2 regions of the Labrys okinawensis genome follow, and region 2 is predicted to be linked to the other one. Evidence: predicted binding sites of a transcription regulator. Region 2 holds the regulator's gene; the other holds the start of a gene.
The links. The regulator HrcA, encoded in region 2, represses chaperone genes, less so after heat shock. The targets are predictions, from matches to a motif close to GTTAGCACTCNCNNNNNGNGAGTGCTAAC.
Positions count from the first base shown of each region.

Region 1: a site for HrcA is predicted at 1,992-2,020, ahead of groES (co-chaperone GroES). Genes of this name have one in related genera too.

Region 1 covers NZ_CP178864.1:1,634,699-1,638,907, reverse strand. Annotated here, with positions in the region: gene ACMDCR_RS07825 (hypothetical protein) at 1-110, shown strand, start outside; gene ACMDCR_RS07820 (CHRD domain-containing protein) at 140-574, shown strand; gene ACMDCR_RS07815 (DMT family transporter) at 771-1,649, shown strand; gene groES (co-chaperone GroES) at 2,092-2,379, shown strand; gene groL (chaperonin GroEL) at 2,421-4,061, shown strand.
Region 2 covers NZ_CP178864.1:1,114,127-1,118,335, forward strand. Annotated here, with positions in the region: gene ACMDCR_RS05345 (GlxA family transcriptional regulator) at 1-327, shown strand, start outside; gene ACMDCR_RS05350 (IS110 family transposase) at 350-1,297, opposite strand; gene hrcA (heat-inducible transcriptional repressor HrcA) at 1,609-2,691, opposite strand; gene ACMDCR_RS05360 (DUF924 family protein) at 2,862-3,431, shown strand; gene ACMDCR_RS05365 (hypothetical protein) at 3,478-3,984, opposite strand; gene ACMDCR_RS05370 (cobyrinate a,c-diamide synthase) at 4,137-4,209, opposite strand, start outside.

The sequences.
Region 1 (4,209 bases), 520 kb from region 2:
AGTTGCGAGCCATCGCCGCTTGTCATTCGGGACACCAGGACACGACGGCGCTGGATCACATGAGCGTGACGTCCTACGATAGTCACGCAAGCGACCATAATCGGCCCTAGCATTGTCTGCCCTTCAAAGGAGGTACATCATGTCATTTCGCCGCCTGACGCTCTTCCCCGCCCTCGGCCTGTCGCTCGCCCTTTTGGCCGCTCCTGCCCATGCCGAGATCATCAAGTACAAGGCAGATCTTTCGGGCCCCAGCGAAAACCCGCCAACCACCTCCAAGGGCACCGGTACGATCGAGGCTGATCTCGATACCACCACCCGCAAGCTGACCTGGTCCGGCAGCTATACCGGCCTCACCGGGCCCGAGACTGCTGCCCATTTCCATGGCCCGGCGCCGGTGGGAACCAATGCGGGCGTGATGGTGCCGGTGACGGCGAAAAAGAGCCCCTTCAAGGGTTCCGCGACGCTGACGCCCGAGCAGGCCAAGGCCTTTGCGGACGGCAATGTCTATTTCAACGTCCACACCGACCAGAACAAGGGCGGTGAGATCCGCGGCCAGATGATGCCTGAGAAATAGGCAGCCCGCAGCGGATCGTCTTTCGCTGCCTCTCAAGATGGCGATTGCGGCGCAGGAGATGCCTCTTTATTGAGAGGCTGTTTTCCCTCCTGCGCCCGCGATCGTCTCCTGTGTCTTCCCCCTGCGAAATCCGCATCCGCGAGGCTGGCGGCCAAACTGCCGGCGGTCTGCCGGCCTTTGTCTGCGATCGCGCGCCATGAGGAACGAAGCCTCGTTCCGCCCGGTGCTGATGTCGGGCCTCGGCGTCACTTTCCTGTCCTTCCTCGACGCCTGCATGAAGGTGATTTCGGAGACCTATCCGCTCACGCAGGCTGTTACGCTTCGCTATGGCGGCGGGGCGCTGTTTGCGGTGGCGATCTACCTGTTCTTCGGCGGTGGACGGCCAAGCTTGGCCGCAATGAGGCGCAACGCCCTGCGCGCCCTCATCGTGGTGGCGACGGCAGCCTGCTTCTTCACCGCCATCGCCCGCCTGCCATTGGTTGAAGCGATCACGCTAACTTTCCTCGCACCGCTGCTGATGGCGCTGCTCGGCCGCCTCATACTCAAGGAGCAGGTGGGGATCCCGGCGCTCGTCGCCATCCTGGTCGGCTTTGTCGGGGTGATTGTCATCGCCCGCGGCCAGGAGATGGGTGAGACCCACGGCTTCGATCTCGTCGGACTGCTGGCGGCGCTCGGCTGCGCCTTCTTCTATGCGCTGTCCATGGTGCTGATGCGCCAGCAGACCGCCCAGGATTCGACTGTCACCATCGTCTTCCTCTCCAACTGCTTCGCCTTTCTTTTCGTGCTGCCGACGGCGGTATGGAACTGGCAGCCCGTGCCGCCCTTGCATTGGCTGATCGCCGGCGCCGTCGGCTTGTTTGGCACCTGCGGCCATCTGTGCCTTGCCTGGGCCTACGCGCGCGGCCATGCTGGCCGTCTCGGAATCATGGAATACACCTCCTTCATCTGGGCGATGCTCTTCGGCTATTTCATCTTCGCCGAGATCCCCACGAGTTGGACGCTTGCCGGTGCGGCCTTGATCATGGCCGCCTGCCTGTTCGCGACCTTCAGCCAGGGCCGCGGTCGGACGGCATGAGGTGTGCTTGGTTGAAAAATCTGACCCAAAAATTCCGAAAGAGCCGAAAGAGACGCAGATTTTGTCCTGCCCGGGCTTGTCCCGGGTATCCAGACGCAACTTTGTGAGCGTTCATGCCTGCTGGATTGCCTGGACGAGCCCGGCAATGACAAAAAAGTCACGTTCCGGTGACTCTTCGGTCAGGCTCGCTAGGCCGGCATAGGAAGCGGTGCTTGCAGGAAAGGAATGCCGGCCTGAAGACCGGCACATCAATCCTGCCTTCATCAAAATGCGCCCGCTGCAAATTCTTTGCCCGCACGCTTCTTGACAGTCCGAGGGGGTCTGACTAAATCCGGGCCAGTCGTTAGCACTCGCTTGAGGTGAGTGCTAACGGCGTCAAGATAATCCCTTCGATGTGGAATGTGGGCGCACCCCGCGCCTGTCGCACAAGAGGAAAAAAGCCATGAAGTTCCGTCCGCTCCACGACCGCGTGGTCGTCCAGCGCGTCGATGCCGAAGAAAAGACCAAGGGCGGCATCATCATCCCCGACACAGCCAAGGAAAAGCCCCAGGAGGGCAAGGTTGTCGCTGTTGGCCCCGGTGGCCGCGACGAGGCCGGCAAGCTGACCCCGCTCGACGTCAAGGCTGGCGATCGCGTGCTGTTCGGCAAGTGGTCGGGCACCGAGATCAAGCTCGATGGTGAGGATTTCCTCATCATGAAGGAATCCGACATCATGGGTATCGTCGCCTAAACGGCGGATATCACACATAATTTCACTCTGAGGACACCAATATGGCTGCCAAGGAAGTCAAATTCTCCACCGATGCGCGCGACAAGATGCTGCGCGGCGTGGACATTCTCGCCAATGCCGTCAAGGTCACGCTCGGCCCCAAGGGCCGCAACGTCGTGATCGAGAAGTCGTTCGGCGCTCCCCGCATCACCAAGGACGGCGTCACCGTCGCCAAGGAGATCGAGCTCGCGGACAAGTTCGAGAACATGGGCGCCCAGATGGTTCGTGAGGTCGCTTCCAAGACCAACGACACCGCTGGCGACGGCACCACCACCGCCACCGTTCTGGCCCAGGCCATCGTGCGTGAAGGCGCCAAGTCGGTTGCCGCCGGCATGAACCCGATGGATCTGAAGCGCGGCATCGACATGGCCGTTCAGGCCGCCGTCAAGGACATCGCCGATCGCTCCAAGAAGGTCGCCAACTCCTCCGAGATCGCCCAGGTCGGCACCATCTCCTCCAATGGCGATGCCTTCATCGGCGGCGAAATTGCCAAGGCGATGCAGAAGGTCGGCAATGAAGGCGTGATCACGGTCGAAGAGGCCAAGAGCCTCGACACCGAAGTCGACATCGTCGAAGGCATGCAGTTCGACCGTGGCTATCTCTCGCCCTACTTCATCACCAATGCCGAGAAGATGATCGCGGACCTCGAGGATCCCTATATCCTCATCCACGAGAAGAAGCTCTCGGGCCTCCAGGCCATGCTGCCGGTGCTCGAAGCCGTCGTGCAGACCGGCAAGCCCCTCCTGATCGTCGCTGAAGACGTCGAAGGCGAAGCCCTCGCCACGCTCGTCGTCAACAAGCTGCGTGGCGGCCTGAAGATCGCCGCCGTCAAGGCTCCGGGCTTCGGTGATCGCCGCAAGGCCATGCTGGAAGACATCGCCATCCTCACGGGAGGCCAGGTGATCTCCGACGACCTCGGCATCAAGCTCGAGACCGTGACGCTCCAGATGCTCGGCCGCGCCAAGAAGGTGTCGATCGAGAAGGAGAAGACCACGATCGTCGACGGCGCCGGCAAGAAGAAGGACATCGAGGGCCGCGTTGGGCAGATCAAGGCCCAGATCGAGGAAACGACGTCCGACTACGACCGTGAGAAGCTCCAAGAGCGTCTCGCCAAGCTCGCTGGCGGTGTTGCCGTGATCCGCGTCGGTGGTTCCACCGAAGTGGAAGTCAAGGAGAAGAAGGACCGCGTTGACGACGCTCTGAACGCCACCCGCGCGGCTGTTCAGGAAGGCATCGTTCCCGGCGGCGGCGTGGCTCTGCTGCGCGCCAAGGCTGCCGTGTCGAAGCTGACCTCCGACAATTCCGACATCCGTGCAGGCATCAAGATCGTCGAGAAGGCGCTCGAGGCGCCGATCCGCCAGATCTGCGAAAACTCGGGCGTCGAGGGTTCGATCGTCATCGGCAAGATTCTCGAGAACAAGTCGAAGTCCTTCGGTTTCGATGCGCAGACCGAGGAATATGTCGACCTGCTCGAGAAGGGCATCGTCGATCCGGCCAAGGTCGTGCGCACCGCGCTTCAGGACGCCGCTTCGGTGGCTTCGCTCCTAATCACCACGGAAGCCATGATCGGCGAAGCGCCGAAGGACAAGACCCCGATGCCCCAGATGCCGGGCGGCGGCGGCATGGGCGGCATGGACTTCTAAGTCCTAGCTCCCTGTAGAAATGACGAGGGCGGTGTCGAAAGGCACCGCCCTTTTCTTTGCTGGGAGCGCGGACGTCCTACGACACTCAAGAGAGTGTCGGACGATCCGCTCTTGAAACGACATGGTTTCGGAATAAATCTCCGGAAGG
Region 2 (4,209 bases):
GGCAATGGCAAGCTGATCCGCGTGGTGGCGGCGATGGAGGCCAATCTGGAGGCGCCGCTCGACGCTAGGAGCCTGGCATCGCTTTCGGGCGTCTCGGCGCGGCAGCTCGAACGCCTGTTCCGGTCGCAATTGAAGGATTCGCCAGCGAACTACTATCTGCGGCTGCGGCTGGAGCGAGCCCGACAGCTCTTGCGCCAGACCGACATGAGCGTGATGGAGGTGGCGATGGCCTGCGGGTATTCGTCCGCTTCGTGCTTGTCGCGGTCGTATCGGGCGCATTTTGCGGTGACGCCGCGGGAGGATCGGAGTGAGGTGAGGCGCAGCTAATCCTGGGAGTATCCGTGTTCGGTCAAGCAGCTTTAGGCGTCCAAATCCGATTATCTCGCAAGAGGGCGTTAGCGAGGATGATGAGCTTGCGCATGATGGCGACGATGGCGATTTTTTTGGGTTTTCCGGCGGCGACCATGGCCTGGTATTTAGCGGCGAGGTCGGGGTTCCATCGGATAGCGGCGACCATGGGCATATAGAGGGCTCGTCGCAGAAGGGCTCTTCCCCCGCGAATGAAGCGCTTGCCATTTTTGCTGCCGCTGTCGCGTGGGACAGGGGCGAGGCCGGCCAGGCTTGCGGCTTGAGGGGGAGACAGGGTGCCCAGTTCAGGCATGTGAATGAGCATGGCGTGAGCTGTGATGGGTGCCACGGCGGGGATGGAGTCGAGGATTTCGGCTCTGCGCTTGAAGGCGGGATCCTTGTCGGCCCGCCTGGCGATCTCCTCGTCGATGGCGTTTATCTGCGCTTGGGTCAGAGCCAGAGTCTTGGCGAGTTGGCGCTTGATCAGGGGGAGTTCGGCGGTTTGCTGGCGGGTCTGGGTTGCCACTTTGATCTTCATCAGGGCGTCCCGCGCCGCGGCCAATTGCTTCATCTCCTCAAGGGCCGGGCTGACGATGAGGGTCGGCTCGGGCTGGACGGCCTGGCCATAGCGGGCCAGGGTCATGGCATCGATGCGATCGGTCTTGGCCAGCCTGCCAATACCTTCGGCAAAGCGTCGGGCCTGGCGCGGGTTGAGCTTGACGGCCGGCAGGCCGGCCTGGTTGAGCGCGCGTTCGAAGGCGCGATGATAGGCCCCCGTTGCTTCGAACACCACACGCTCGACAGTCCAGGAAGAAAGCCAGGCAAGCAGGGCGCGATGGCCCGCCTGGGTGTTGGCAAAGCGCTTGATGAGGCCTGCCGGGTGGACAGCCACATCCAAATGATCCTTGCCGATGTCGGTGCCGACATTGTGTGCTAGGCTGCTCGTCATCTTTTCCAAGTCCTCTGCTTGTCTCCGGAGCAATGCCGGTATCCGTTCAGGCCTCATGGAAAAGAGAGGGGTGGTCAGACTCCTAAGTCAGTCCTTCGATTATCGCAGGCACGACCCGTCCCCTCCCGCCTCCAGCTCGGCGGCCACCGAGCTGGAGGCATCCAAAAGCTAGGCTTGCACGATGGGATTGAAATAGACAATCGCAGGCATCCCTGCCTGCATCTTCCTCTCCAGCAAACGCAGCGCTTCCAAGAGCAGGCTGCCGCCACAACCATCCAGATGGTTGTGGCTGAGATGCCTCCGCTGCCAGATCACCCGTTCAGTAATTTGCCCACCACCTTGGCGGTGTAGTCCACCATCGGCACCACACGCGCATAGTTCAGTCGCGTCGGGCCGATGACCCCGAGCACGCCTACGATCTTCTGGCTGGCATCGCGGAACGGCGCCGCGATCATCGACGAGCCCGACAGCGAGAACAGCTTGTTCTCCGAGCCGATGAAGATACGCACGCCGTCGCCCGCCTCGGCGCGGGCGAGAAGGTCGATCAGGTCCTTCTTGGCCTCGATATCGGCAAAGAGCAGGCGGATGCGCTCCAGGTCCTCGGCGGCATGCAGATCCTCGAGAAGATTGGCCTGGCCGCGCACAATCAGCTGCTGCGGCATGTCGGCGGGCCCGCCGCCCCAGCTCGCCAGGCCCGTGGCGATCAGCCGGGCGGTAAGGTCATCGAGTTCGGCGCGGCCCGCATCGAGCGCCGTGCTCATGTCCCGCCTCAGGTCATCCAGCGTCTTTCCGCGGGCACGGGCGTTCAGATAGTTGGAGGCTTCCACCAGCGCCGAAGTTGGCAGGCCGATCGGCACGGCAATGACACGGTTTTCGACCGCTCCGTCCTCGGAGACCAGGACCACGAGCGCCTGTGTCGGCTCGAGGCGCACGAATTCGATATGTTTCAGGCGTTGGTCGCGTTTGGCGGTGACCACGACGCCGGCTCCGCGCGACAGGCCCGAGAGCATGGCGGAGGCATCGGTCAGTACGTTCTCCAGCGTGCGTGAGGGCGCGCCGGCGCGGATCTGCGCGTCGATCTGGGCGCGGTCCTGGGCGGCGAGATCCCCGAATTCAAGCATCGCGTCGACAAAGAAGCGCAGGCCGAGTTCCGTAGGCAGGCGGCCGGCGCTGGTATGCGGCGCCTGGATCAGGCCCAGCATCTCCAAGTCTTGCATGACGTTGCGCACGGAGGCCGGTGACAGCGAATTTGGCAGCAGCCGGGAGATGTTGCGTGAGCCGACAGGCTCGCCGGTGGTCAGATAGGCGTCGACGATCTGGCGAAAGATCTCGCGCGAGCGCTCATTGAGCTGGGCGAGTTCATTGGAAGCAATCGAGGGCGTCACTGCGGACAAGGTTAGATCTCCTTGCAGCTAGTGTGACCCGCAAAGACTGATTATTCAATGCTCTCATCGGTCGTAGCCCCTCCATCGGCCAGTTGCAGGGGATGCGAAGGACGGGCGGCCGGTGGGGTATGGAAACGCTCCCCGGCACTGCCCCGCCGGATAGCGAGGAAGGAAAGCCAATGGTTCGCGTATCGAGTTCTCCAGAGGGCGATCTCGGTGCGGCCAGCGCGCTCGTCGCCTTCTGGCGCGAGGTTGGCCCGGAGCGCTGGTTCGAGAAGGACGCCGCGCTCGATCGTGTCTTTCACGAGCGCTTTCTCGCGGTGCATGAGGCCGCGGCGGCCGGGGAACTTGCGGATTGGGCAGCTTCGCCGACAGGCGCCCTCGCGCTGGTCCTGCTGCTCGACCAGTTTCCCCGGAACTGCTTTCGCGACACCCCGCGCATGTATGCCACGGACGCCCAGGCACGCGCCGTCGCAGTGGCGGCGATCGGGGCCGGCCATGACCGGCAGTTCGAGCAGGCGCTGAGGGGGTTCTTCTACCTGCCGTTCCAGCATTCCGAGGATCTGGCCGACCAGGACCGCTCGGTTGCCCTGCACCGGGCCTTCCATCCCATCAACATTGGATATGCCGAGGGTCACCGCGACATCATCCGCCGCTTCGGCCGCTTCCCGCACCGAAACGCCATCCTCGGACGCGCCACGACGTTGGAGGAGCAGCATTTCCTCGACGAAGGCGGCTTTGCTGGGTGAGTTCAGTGTGGCGGGATCGACATGGCTCCCTGCTGCCCGGAACCGATCACCAGAGGATTTTCGACAATTCCCGCACGAAGATGTCCGCGTATTCGGGAGCCTTGGGGACGAACTCGGCCTCTCCTGTCGCGAGATTGAAGTTGAAAAAGATCTCTATGTGGCCGTCGGCGAGGAAGAGCTTCGTCAGGATCCAGTCTCCCGGTTCATCGGAGAAGCCACCTTCCGGATCGCGCTCCGCCGGTGGACCCATGAAGATGAATTCGAACGGCAGGATATCTTCGCGCGTCGCGGCCGTCACGGTGCCCTGGACGGCAAGGGCGTTCTTCAGGGCGTGGAGCAGGCGACCGGGATTCGATCCCGGGACGCGCCGGAAATAGCCGTTCGAAAAGGCGATGGGGTCGATGAAGTCCTCCTCCACCTCCTCCGGCGCTCTCAGCCAGATGGAAAACCTTGCTTCGTCCGCGCCGGAACCGGTACGCGCCGTAAGCCAGAAATCCTCCAGATCCACAGCGTCATGCCGCTGGATCTCGCTGATGCCGAAGGAAAAGGTCATGTCCGCACCCCGGATGCCCCCGCCTCGAGCAACAAACATTAGAGCAAAATCCGATTTCATTGAATCGCAATTTCTTTCTAACTCCTTGTTTGGACGCATTTTCTGAAGCGGAAGCGCCGCCAGCTCCTCTGGAAAATGCCGTGGCGCGGCCTTCAGCCTCGGTCGATCACGTGGAAAAACGATCCAGTCACCCGGCCGCGCCGTCCGCCCAGCGCGCCGAGCGGG